Regions from separate parts of the Exiguobacterium sp. s130 genome, predicted to be linked through region 1. Evidence: riboswitches for the same ligand, from Rfam matches in the RefSeq annotation. Region 1 holds a riboswitch; each other region holds the start of a gene.
The links. A riboswitch is a leader RNA that binds a small molecule or an ion and turns the genes downstream of it on or off. The one in region 1 is predicted to bind S-adenosylmethionine.

Region 1 (4,288 bases):
ATGACACCACTAATCAATGGCATGTGTCGTTCATCTCGCTCACCAACGAAAGCAGATGGGGCAAGTGCCGTCGTCAGCATGAGTGCAGCTCCGGCTGAGTCTCCCCATACCATCATCCGTCCTCTTAAAATGCGAAGATCTTCTGCTTCTTTGTTCAAAAAGCATAAGGCATCCCGTACATCTTCGAGATTATCCGGAAAATAACTGCCTTCTTCAAACAGACGATAATCGATACTACAAACAGCAACCCCAAGTTCAAGCAGACGATCAACGATCGGGCTAAAACAGAACAGATCCTCGCGCTCTCCACGAACGAATGCGCCACCGTGCGCGTAGATCGCGACCGGAAACGGTCCTTCCCCCGGCGGATAATAGAGATCGAGTTGTAAGGTACGGTCTCCCACTTGTTTGTAAGTGAGTGTCCGCGATGCGAGTTGTTTTTCTGTGATTGGCAAGGCAGGTTCAGTCCATCGAAGTAATGCACCGTAATTGTTCCAGATACTTGCTCCCGCAGCTGCCGTCGTTAGTAGTGCAGCTCCCCCCATTAGCCATGCAGTTTCACGTTTCACTTGATCACCTCCAAAAGACGTACCAATTCCTTCACTTTATTATCCTTTTACCCCGTTTTAAAAGAAGTCGAACGTCTCGGTATTCGTACTTGACGCTTCTCAAACGTTCCGCTATAGTGAAAAAGTCCAAATCGGAATAATTACGTTTTAATAACGGAGGTAACATATAATGAAAAAAATCATTCCTGCTTTAACGGTCGCATTCGCGAGCGCAAGTATCCTCGCAGCTTGTGGATCAAACACCGATTCATCGACTTCAGATGATAAAAAGACGGAAATCTATACATCGACGTTCGCAACAGCTGCCATTGCCCGTGAAATCGGTGGTAATCAAGTCAACGTCAAGATGATCGTCCCACCTGGAGCAGATCCGCACTCCTATGAACCGACGTCAAAGCAACTCACTGAGATTGCCAAAGGTGACCTTTTCCTTTTGACGGGTACGACACTTGAACCCTATTCAAAAAAAATCCAAGAGAGTCTAAAAGGCACGGACGTCCGGTTCATCGAGACGAGTAAGGATGTCACTTTGCTGGAATCGGATGCTACGCTTCACGCACATGAAGAAGAGGGACATACAGAAGATGAGCAGGCGCACGAAGAGGAAGGACACGATCATGGAAAATACGATCCACACGTCTGGCTTGATCCTGTCAACGCCAAAGCAATGGCACGTTCTATCACAGTCGCCTTATCAAAAGAAGTACCAAAAGACAAAGCAACATTCGAAAAAAACTTGAAAGCGTTCGATCAGCAGGCTGACGCACTCGATAAAGAGTTCAAGCAAGCCGTCGCTGACGGATCAAAAAAAGAACTTCTCGTCACACATGCAGCTTACGGTTACCTCGCCGAACGATATGGTTTCACGCAGCTTCCAATCGCCGGAATTTCCCCTTCCGATGAACCCTCACAAAAGCAACTGGCTGCTTTAGTGAAAGAAGCGCGGATGCATGATTTGAAATACGTCGCGTTCGAAGAAACGGTTTCACCAAAGGTTGCGCGTGTCATCCAAAAAGAAATCGGAGCTAAATCCGTGACGATCCATAACCTCGAGTCGGTGACGAAATCGCAGCAAAACAGCTCGTATTTTAAGTTGATGGAAGAAAACGTCCAGACGTTAGAACAGGCACTTCAGTAAAGTACAGTTGACACGCGTTACTCAATGCGGTACGGTAAGAAACGTGTTTTACAACAATTGAATGACTTCTTTTTATCGCGAGAAACGGAGGGACTGGCCCAATGATGTTTCGGCAGCGGACGATTTGATTCGTACTGTGCCAAATCCAGCAAGCGAAAGCTTGAGAGATAAGAAGAGCGTCTTTATTTCATAAAGACCTCCTTCTTTCTTGCGAAGGGGTCTTTTTTTGTATCTTTGAGAAACGAGGTGTCAACAATGAATGAAATGATCACGCCTAACAAATGGGCACTGCTTCCCCTCGTCGTATTTCTGGTCCTCTTCATCGGAGCCGGCATCTTCTATGACGACTTTTACAAATTCCCGATTCTTATCGCTGCTTTGATCGCGCTGATCTTTGCTGCAATCACGACGAAAGGATCGATTAATCAAACGGTTGAACGAATCGCAACCGGTGCCGGAAATCCCGATATCATGATTATGGTCTTCATCTTCTTATTAGCCGGTACGTTCTCTGGAACGGCAGAAGCAATCGGCGCCATTGATGCGACCGTCAATGCTGCCTTAACGTTCCTACCTCCGTCACTCCTGATGAGCGGTCTGTTCGTCATCGCTGCCTTCATCTCGATGGCAATGGGAACTTCGACTGGAACGATTGCTGCACTCGCACCGATCGCCTTCGGTATTCATGAAGCAACAGGCATCAACGTCGCAATCGCAGCAGCGTCAGTCGTTGGGGGTTCGATGTTCGGCGATAACTTGTCGTTCATCTCAGATACGACGATCGCTGCCGTTCGAACGCAAAAAACGAACATGCGTGATAAGTTCCGAACGAACTTCATGATCGTTCTCCCGGCTGCCATCTTGACGGTCATCTTACTCGCATTCGTTTCTGGTTCTGGCGATGCGGTAACGGCTAAAGCATTCGAGTTCTACAAATTGATTCCATATCTCGCCGTCATCGTCCTTGCACTATTTGGTGTTAACGTCATCCTCGTTCTCATTGGTGGTACATTGCTCACTGGCATCATCGGTATGATTGACGGTAGCTTCGGTTTAAGTGGGTTCGTCCTTTCGATGTCAAAAGGAATGATGGGCATGGCAGAGATTTCAATCTTGACGCTCCTCATGGGTGGTCTCGTCAGTTTGATTACGTTCAACGGTGGAATCGCCTACTTGAAGGAGACGTTGACGCGCAAGATTTCACAGCGTCGCGGTGCCGAATTCAGTATGGCGGCACTCGTCAGTGCAACGAACCTCGCAACGGCGAACAATACGATCTCGATTCTTGTCGCTGGACCACTCGCGGCTGAAATCGCCGATACGTATGAAATCGATCGCAAGAAATCAGCGAGTATTCTTGATATCTTCTCTTGTGGGATTCAAGGTATCATTCCGTATGGGGCACAACTCTTGATCGCAGCAGAGTTGACGAAGACAGCTTCACCAGAACTGATTCCGTATCTGTTCTATCCGTTCCTGCTCTTCGTCTGTGGATCGATTGCCATCATCTTTGGTTTCCCACGTCCGAAAAAATCAGTTGCTCAACAGGAAAAAATCTCTTCTTAACCAACGACAGGTCCGATCATGGTGATCGGACCTGTTTCATTATTTTTTCTGCTTCGCTTGTCGTTCTAAAATCAAATACGCGATTGCTGGAAGTGGAAACTGAAGGAGTCCCGCGCCTCCCCATACCCACGGGTTACGTCCTGATTTTCGTGCACTGAAAAACAGGCTAACTGCTTGCGTGACCAACAAGGCACTAATACTAAACCAAGCTCCCTTTGATAGCTTTTTATTCTTTTGAGCCATCCTTTCTCCCCCTCTTTCTGACATACGGTCAGATGTGATGAATTCTCTTTTATTTTAACCCATTCTATTCCTCCATGAGCATGGAAACGGACGGTTTCGTTCGTTCGTGCTAAACTAAACGAGCAAATCTAAACTACGTTTTATGAGGAGGAGTAACACATGCAATACGCAAAACTTTCAAACGGTATTACGATTCCCCAAATCGGATTCGGTGTCTGGCAAGTAGACGAAGAAACAGAAGCACCCGCTGCTGTTGCTGAAGCACTACGTGTCGGCTATCGTCATATCGATACAGCTGCTGTCTATAAAAACGAGCGCGGTGTCGCAAAAGGAATCAAAGAAAGCGGCGTGAAACGTGAGGATCTCTTCTTAACGTCGAAAGTCTGGAACGATGATATTCGTGCCGGTCGGACGAAGGAAGCATTCGCAGAATCGCTCGAACGTCTCGAAACAGACTACCTTGACCTCTACCTGATCCACTGGCCAGTCGAAGGCTATATCGAAGCGTGGAAAGCAATGATTGAACTTTATGAAGCAGGCAAGATCAAAGCGATCGGTGTCTCGAACTTCAAGGAACATCACCTCGATACATTGGCAGAAGAGGGCTTGATGGCACCAATGATCAACCAAGTCGAATTGCATCCACAATTGCCGCAACACGAACTGCACGAATACTTGCAAGATCACAACATCCAAGTCGAAGCATGGAGTCCACTCATGCAAGGGAAATTCCTCGAAATCAACGATTTCAAGGAAATCGCAGAGAAGCATG
Region 2 (4,288 bases), on a different contig from region 1:
CTGTTGCCATGAGATGATTCCTCCTTTTAATAGATAGATTGACGGCATGATTGCAACGTCAACGTATAGTTGAATAAAAACTCGAAGGCTTCGAGGTGTTTCTTTGCTTCAAAGGCGGTCGGTGCCCAGACCGTGATTCCGTGATTGCGAATCAGGACGGCACCGCTGTCCGCTGTGACATGCGGTGCAAAAGCAGCAGCGAGTGTCGGGATGTCCGCGTGATTCGGAATGATCGGCACCGTGACCGTCGCATCTTCTTCCCAGTGACCGAGTGCCTTGATGATTTCTTGACCGGAGAAGGTGATACTTCCTTGATCGCCATATAACTCCGAAATCACATTGTTCGCAATCGTATGGACATGCAGGGAACATCCGGCGTTCGTTCGGTTGAACACTTCGACATGGAGCAATGTCTCAGCAGAAGGACGCCCGGATTGCTCACCGATCAATTGACCGGTCGCATCGACATGAACGAAGTCGTCAGGAGTCGTCTGTCGTTTATCTTTTCCGCTTGCCGTCACAAGGAATTCAACCGGGACACCGGATGTCCGGATGGCGAGATTGCCACTCGTACCAGGGAACCAATCGCGCGCCGCAAGCTCTTGTTTGATGGCGCGTAGCTCTTCATACCGTCGCATGAATGTCATGTTGTCACCTCCGCTCGTGTTAAATCATGAACGATATCGTGGAACGTCTCAAACGGTGTATAGGCGATATCGTTCTCTTCACACAACGTGATCAGATAATCACGGGCATAGACACGATCCGCTTGTTTTGCGAGTTCGAAGTCCGTCACCGAGTCGCCGATGACGATGATGACGTCACCGTCTTTACGTAGTGTCCGGGCAACGGACGTTTTACAACAGCCGCACCCGTTCGTGCAATGGGTATCGCAGGCGTTTGGCCAATCGATATGGACGAATGGACCACTAAAATCAGCGACGTTACAGTAAATCTGTTCTTGGTCGAGGAATGGCGCTAAGATTGGTTCGACGAAAAAGTCCATTCCACCGCTGACGATCGAAAAATCGATGCCTTGACGACGACTGTACTGCAGTAACTCCGAAAATCCGTCGCGAATGACTGCACGCTCCAACAAAAAGTCAAGATAGGCTGTTTTTCCGTCAGACGGCAGAAGTGCGAACATTTGCCCGACACCACTCTGAATCGATAACGTCCGGTCGAGTACACCGCGTTTTAACGGTTCGAAGTCACTCGCTGGCGCAAATGCCTGCATGAGTGCGATGATGTTATCCTGTGTCGTCACCGTCCCGTCGAAGTCACAAAGAATCCGTACGGTCATGACTTGATCCCCCAAGCGTCGAGGGCAATTCGTAATTCTTCATGACGCGATGCTGCCGTCGATAGGGATTCATTTGCGAGTGCCGCATCGAGTGCCTGACGGAAAGCAATGACACCAGCCGCAGCACCTTGCGGATGACCATGTACGCCGCCGCCGGCGTTGATGACGGAATCGATCCCGAAGTCTCGTACGAGTTGAGCGACGAGTCCAGGATGAATACCGGCTGAAGCAACCGGGAAGATTGATTTCGTCTGACCGAGACGGGTCGCTTCGACCGCGATACCACGGGCGACATCCTTTGGCAAAGCGACATTGCCGTAAGGAGACGGGAATAGCGTCAAGTCTGCTCCAGCAGCGCGCGGTAATGTGCCGAGTAAGACAGGAGCTGCGACTCCGTGATTCGGGCTAGCGATCAACGCACCGCTATATGCCGGATGATTGAAAATCGGAACGTTGATTTCCGGATCACTTGCCAGTTCGCGTAAGACGTCGAGTCCGTATGTGAAGGTATTCAGCAAGAAAGCAGTCGCTCCAGCATCAATCAATCGCTTGGCTTGATCCTTGAGCGTAAAGACAGGACCGCTGAGTGTGATCGCATATAACGCACGTTTACCGGTCCGTTGGAAGTGAGCATCGATGACCTCACGTCCGATCCGTGCCCGGTCAATCGTTGGTGTCAATGGATTGTCGTATAGGATCTCATCGTCTTTGACGAGATCGATCCCACCAGCGAGTTGTCCTTCGAGTTGATCACGAAGGAACGATAAATCGCGTCCGATGACTCCTTTGAAGATGCTCATTAATAGTGGGCGATCTTCGACACCGATCAAGGAACGGACCCCTTCGATCCCGAACTTTGCACCTGGAAAGTCCGACGTAAATGTATCGGGTAGTAGCAATTCCGTTAATTTGATTTCACCGTCGAGTGAGAGTTTCCCGAAGACGGTCGTCAGAATCGCAGAAAAGTCGCGCGATACGTTATGTTCCGGGTAACGAATCGTGATATATCCTTTGCCATCGCGCTCTTCGGTATGTACGACTTCCCCTTTGAACGAGGCAAGTTGTTGTTGTTCGAGATGATTCAGTTCCGTCCAAGAACCGACTGTCAGACCAAGCGCGAGTTGTTCAGCGCGCTGCTCGAGTCGATCACGGGCAGTCAATTGATAAGTAGCAGTGATATAAGCCATGTCTTTCCTCCTTCAACAAAAAAATGGTCTCTCGTCAGCGACAAGAGACCATGAATGATTCGAACGTGGACTCTTATCTGTCAGCTTAGTAGCTGCAAGAATTAGCACCGTGCCAAAAGGTCGGTTGCTGCGACATCGTAGGGCTTGTCCCTCCGTCTGCTCTTGATAAGAATTGGATGAAATTGTGAAATCTAATTGCAATTTTTACATGAGAATCGCCACTTGTCAAACTATTTTTAGAAAATTTATTTTTTTGAAAATACTCTTTCTATAGATGACTTAAAAATGATATCCGTTTCTGCTTGATTTCGATTTGACAGCGAGGAAGTCGATTGCGTAAGATTCAAATCAATATCACACACGACAACTACATACGACTCTTATCGCGAGTTGGCAGAGGGAATTGGCCCGATGACGCCGCAGCAACCGACCACTGGGCACGGTGCTACATCCAACAGACGTTTCGTCTGAGAGATAAGAGGACGCAGTGACTTTTCTGCGCCTCTTTTCGATGACGAAAAGAGGCGCTTTTTCGTGTATCACATAGGGGGAAACTGAGATGACATATAAAGCATTCACAGAACAGGACGCGATTGATTGTGTTCGGACATTAGGACTGATCGGCGATGGAGCCGTCGAAGCAGAAGAGATTGGCGACGGGAACCTCAACCTCGTCTTTCGGATTCGAGAAGGCGAACATCGCTTGATTTTAAAACAAGCATTACCATATGCGAAGGTCGTCGGGGAGAGCTGGCCGTTATCGCTCGAACGAGCGTGGATCGAGCAATCCGCACTCCGTGAATTCGCACGGCATGCCGTACCGTTCGTGCCACGTGTTTTTCATGCTAGTCATGAAGAGGCATATACGGTCATGGAAGATCTTTCACATCTGACGATCGTTCGAAGTGGTTTACTCGCAGGTGAACAGTATCCGTTGCTTGCGGAACATATCGGTTCTTATCTCGCTCGGACGTTATTCCATACATCGGACTTTGCGCTTGGTCCGGTTGAAAAGAAACGTGTCGCCCGAACGTACTACAATCCAGACATGTGCGACATCACGGAAAAATTAATCTTCACGGATCCGTTTCATGACGCGGAGACGAACGAGATTGAAGCCGGGCTTGAAGAAGAGGTGGCACGTCTATGGGCGGACGATGAGTTGAAACGCGAAGTCGCAAAACTCGAAGCGCTTTTCATCACGAAAGGAGATGCGTTGTTACACGGCGATCTACATACAGGAAGCATCTTTGCTTCGGCAACGGAAACGAAAGTCATCGATCCAGAATTCGCCTTTTATGGTCCATTCGGATTTGATGTCGGACAGTTCATCGCCCACTTATTCTTTGCAGCATACCCGGATTATTCAGCACTTCGTGATGCCCGGATTCGCGACATCGATACGTTCTGGCTGACGTTCGCTTCGACGTTCCGTGCCTTATGGGAACGCGAAGCCGTCGAACCATTCCGGACATCGGGACTCGTCGACGATGTACTGAGCACGATTCTGCAGGATGCACTCGGCTTTGCCGGTTGCGAACTGATTCGTCGGACGATCGGACTCGCACCGGTCGCTGATTTAGAAACGATTAGTTCTATGACGGAACGACTAGAACGAAAACAACATGCTTTACGTTTAGGATCGGCGTTAATCAAACGTCGGACCGAATGTCGGACATTTGATGATTTGCGAAACTTCGACGTAACGGAGGAACTTAGCCGATGAGTACATTCGTTCAAAGTATTCGTTATGAAGATCGTGTCTTGACGATTCTCGATCAGACACGTCTACCGCAGG
Region 3 (4,288 bases), on a different contig from region 1:
AAAAACAACAATAATTTTTCCGCAAACCGTGTATTCAACCGTTCAAAGCTGAAATGCGGGAAACCGTGTAGACGTTGTAAGTAAATCTGATCGCCACCCATTTTCCGACATACTTCGAGTGTCAGTTTGACGTCTGCGAACTGATCGTCTGGTGCATAAAAACAAGCCAAGTTTACACGAGGCAGTTTTTTTCGTTCCTCGTCATGTACGACGATCTCTTCTTCGATTTCCCGGTACTGCGCATACGTCAGTTCACCGATGCGAACGGTATCTTCCGTACTTTGACCAAACGGCAACGTACCGAGTGGCGCATCGGGACGGAAACGATCAAACGCACTCGCGAAGACTTGTTTGACACCTCCGAGTTGTTTCGACGGATGCCAATCAAACAATGGTGAAACGAATGCAAGACTTGCGACTGGTAGTTCATATTCTTGCAATAGACGATTGACGACGAGTGCGCCCATGCTACAGGCGATGATATGAATCGGTAGCTTTCGTTTTCCTGCTTCGCGTAATGCTTCTTTTAACAGTTGACCGTGCTCTTCAAACGAAATGCGACGTGGTGCGTCGACGAGTAACACTTCATACTCTCTTTCGAGTACTCGAATCAAAGCTTCACTCGGACGGGCACGCAGTTGTAACGGATAGACTAATACGATGATTCCTGTTGGTTGTTCAACCACAAACTCACCTCTTCACTTCATAATTCCATTTCACGATACCTTATTTCAAACGCAAACGAAACCGTCCCGAGACGGATTTCACGAGGCAACATGGCGAAGACGAACGACTGATTCCGCTTGCCCAAACACTTCTTCCGTCATCTCACTAAGTTCTTCAAAACCAAATGAGGTCAGGAATTGACGCGCTTTATAGTTACGTGCTTCCACGTAGACTTCGAGTGGGACGGCTCCTTGTCGTTCGAGTTCACGAATCAGACGTCTTCCGATTCCGTTTTGCTGATATTCCGGCAGGACGTAAAGCCGAATGATCTCCCATGTTCCTTCGACATCAACAGCATGAATGAAACCGACGATTTCCTCGTCGATGATTCCGACATAAAAATACTCTCCCCGTGCTTCTTCCGCTGTCAGGATCGCACGAACGACTTCTTCTTGCGGATACGCCTCCTGCACGAAATGCGCTTTCGAACGTTCGGAATAGATTTCTTCATACGTATCCATCCAAGATGTGATAGCAATGTCATGAATACGTCCTGCATCAGCTGGAATAGCTTCGCGTATTTCCATAATCGGAACCCCCCTTTATACTCATACAAATCGACTCATGTACTTTTACCCTTTTCTAGAAAAAACATTCGTTTCCTGCAAAGTTCCGCGGAAACAAAAAAGCCCGAAAACCCAAGTAGGATTTCCGGACTTTTTGATTATGCGAAACGTTTTGCTTGTTCTTCAAGAACTGCTGCTTTATCTGTTTGCTCCCATGGAAGCTCAACATCTGTACGACCGAAGTGACCGTATGCAGCTGTTTGACGATAGATCGGACGACGGAGATCAAGCATGTTGATGATTCCAGCCGGACGAAGATCGAAGTTTTCAGCAACCAATTCGACGAGTTGTGTTTCAGGAAGTTTTCCTGTGCCGAATGTATCAACCGCGATTGATACTGGGTGTGCGACACCGATTGCGTAAGCGAGTTGAACTTCTGCTTTGTCTGCAAGACCTGCAGCAACGAGGTTCTTCGCGACGTAACGTGCTGCGTATGCAGCTGAACGGTCGACTTTTGTTGGATCTTTACCTGAGAATGCTCCACCGCCGTGGCGTGCGTATCCACCATACGTATCAACGATGATCTTACGACCAGTCAATCCAGCATCTCCTTGTGGTCCGCCAATGACGAAACGACCAGTTGGGTTGATGAAGAATTTCGTTGCTGCGTCGATGTATTCAGCCGGGATGACTGGTGTGATGACGTGTTCTTTTAAATCAGCTTGGATTTGCTCAAGCGTAACTTCTTCCGCATGTTGTGTCGAGATGACGATCGTATCGACACGAACCGGCTCGTTGTTCTCGTTGTATTCGACCGTGACTTGTGTTTTTCCGTCCGGACGAAGGTAGTCGAGTTGACCGTTTTTACGCACTTCTGCCAAACGGCGTGCGAGACGGTGCGAAAGCGAAATTGGAAGTGGCATGAGTTCTGGTGTTTCTTTCGTTGCGTAACCGAACATAAGACCTTGGTCTCCTGCACCGATTGCATCGATTTCTGCATCAGACATGCTACCTTCACGTGCTTCAAGCGCTTGGTCGACACCAAGAGCGATATCTGCTGATTGCTCATCGATCGATGTCAATACAGCACATGTATCCGCATCGAAACCGTATTTCGCGCGTGTGTAGCCGATTTCACGAATCGTTTCACGAACGACTTTTGGAATGTCGACGTAAGTGGATGTCGTGATCTCACCTGCAACGAGAACGAGACCTGTTGTAACAGAAGTTTCTGCCGCAACACGTGCGTTTGGATCCGCTGCAAGAATCGCATCGAGGATTGAATCCGAAATTTGGTCACAGATTTTATCTGGATGACCTTCAGTGACTGACTCCGACGTGAATAGTCGGCGATTAAGGTTTGTCATGTATGACCCTCCCAAAAAAGAATTTGACGGTGTACTCATTTCCCCTAGTTGAGTGGGACGGTAAAATGAAAAAAACCTTTCCAAGTCCAAAAAATGGTCAGGGAAAGGTTGTGCGTTCTTCCTTTACCCTCTTATCGTTCGAAGTGTTTACTTCGCTTCAGGAGAGCACCTTTTCCCTCATTAATATATGAATTAATGTAGGACGGTTGCCGGGTTTCTTCGGGCCTTGTTCCCTCCACCTGCTCAGAATAAGAGTATCCGTTACGAATTACATGATATAAAGTTGTACCTACTCTGTCAAGCAAGGTTTCAAATTCTAGTCGAAACTTTTTAAAAGAGATGTTAAACTATTAATGCTGAAAGCGTTTCCAGATAAATAGAAATCAGCACCAGAAAATGATTGCGCTCTCTTTAGTATGTCATATATAATAAATGTGTCATACTAAATTCAGTGAGCCAAAACCAACGTAGGGGAAAGGTGGGGTCAGGATGCCGATGACGGTCCTGAATATCGAAGAACTACTCAAGAAAGAGCATGTGTTCAAACAACTATCTGTTGCTGAACTTGTCGAACATGCGATTCGAAACGAAGAAGGTGTCCTTACTGAGAACGGCGCACTATCTGTAGAAACGGGGAAATTTACAGGTCGTTCACCAAAAGATAAGTTCATCGTCCGTGATTCTTCCTGCGAGTCTCACATTGATTGGGGTCATGTTAACCAACCGATGGATGGAGACAAATTTGAACAATTGTTACAAAAGGTTCTTCGTTACATGAACGAAGCCGATCAGCTCTACTACACAGAAGCTGCTGCTGGGGCAGATACGCACTTCACCCTTCCGGTTCGTGTGCTCACACAATACGCTTGGCATAACCTGTTTGCCAAACAACTCTTTTTACGCGAGTATCCTGAAGTGGCTGCCTTCGAACCGTTCACGGTCGTCTACGCGCCACATTTCAAAGCAGATCCTACCGTTGACGGAACGAATTCCGAGACATTCATCGCCATGTCGTTTGAACACCGGATCGTCTTGATCGGTGGAACCGAATATGCGGGCGAAATCAAAAAATCGATTTTTTCCGTCATGAACTACCTCTTACCACAAGAAAATGTCCTTTCGATGCACTGTTCAGCAAACGTCGGACACGAAGGCGACGTCGCCTTGTTCTTCGGTCTATCCGGTACTGGTAAGACCACCCTGTCAGCAGACGATAGCCGTCAATTGATCGGTGACGATGAGCATGGTTGGTCGCATGACGGCGTCTTCAACATTGAAGGTGGATGTTATGCGAAGACGGTCAATCTGTCACGCGAAAAAGAACCGCAAATTTTTGATGCGATCCGTTTCGGAACTGTCCTTGAAAACGTCGTGCTCGATGAATCTCGTCATCCTGATTACGATGACACATCGTTGACTGAAAATACACGTGCTGCTTATCCGATCACAGCGATCGATAACATCGCTGTCCCATCACGGGCTGGTCATCCGAAGACGATTGTCTTCTTGACGGCTGATGCGTATGGCGTCTTGCCTCCGATCAGTAAGTTGACGAAAGAACAAGCGATGTATCATTTCCTATCAGGTTATACATCAAAACTTGCTGGAACAGAGCGTGGTATCACGGAACCGGAAGCAACGTTCTCGACATGCTTCGGTTCACCGTTTCTTCCACTGATACCTGAAAAG

Region 2: another riboswitch for S-adenosylmethionine. It lies ahead of HZS85_RS11160 (2,3-diketo-5-methylthiopentyl-1-phosphate enolase); the one in region 1 lies ahead of HZS85_RS14405 (Na+/H+ antiporter NhaC family protein).
Region 3: another riboswitch for S-adenosylmethionine. It lies ahead of metK (methionine adenosyltransferase); the one in region 1 lies ahead of HZS85_RS14405 (Na+/H+ antiporter NhaC family protein).

Annotation. Positions count from the first base shown of each region.
Region 1 covers NZ_JACSNI010000007.1:13,908-18,195, forward strand. The annotation lists gene HZS85_RS14395 (alpha/beta hydrolase) at 1-569, opposite strand, end outside; gene HZS85_RS14400 (metal ABC transporter solute-binding protein, Zn/Mn family) at 739-1,707, shown strand; SAM riboswitch class I at 1,777-1,881, shown strand; gene HZS85_RS14405 (Na+/H+ antiporter NhaC family protein) at 1,963-3,273, shown strand; gene HZS85_RS14410 (hypothetical protein) at 3,313-3,516, opposite strand; gene HZS85_RS14415 (aldo/keto reductase) at 3,676-4,288, shown strand, end outside.
Region 2 covers NZ_JACSNI010000004.1:27,616-31,903, reverse strand. The annotation lists gene HZS85_RS11175 (1,2-dihydroxy-3-keto-5-methylthiopentene dioxygenase) at 1-10, opposite strand, end outside; gene HZS85_RS11170 (methylthioribulose 1-phosphate dehydratase) at 27-647, opposite strand; gene HZS85_RS11165 (2-hydroxy-3-keto-5-methylthiopentenyl-1-phosphate phosphatase) at 644-1,303, opposite strand; gene HZS85_RS11160 (2,3-diketo-5-methylthiopentyl-1-phosphate enolase) at 1,300-2,490, opposite strand; SAM riboswitch class I at 2,561-2,662, opposite strand; SAM riboswitch class I at 2,868-2,971, shown strand; gene mtnK (S-methyl-5-thioribose kinase) at 3,050-4,216, shown strand; gene mtnA (S-methyl-5-thioribose-1-phosphate isomerase) at 4,213-4,288, shown strand, end outside.
Region 3 covers NZ_JACSNI010000001.1:492,893-497,180, reverse strand. The annotation lists gene HZS85_RS02500 (serine aminopeptidase domain-containing protein) at 1-686, opposite strand, end outside; gene HZS85_RS02495 (GNAT family N-acetyltransferase) at 765-1,253, opposite strand; gene metK (methionine adenosyltransferase) at 1,391-2,599, opposite strand; SAM riboswitch class I at 2,728-2,854, opposite strand; gene pckA (phosphoenolpyruvate carboxykinase (ATP)) at 3,089-4,288, shown strand, end outside.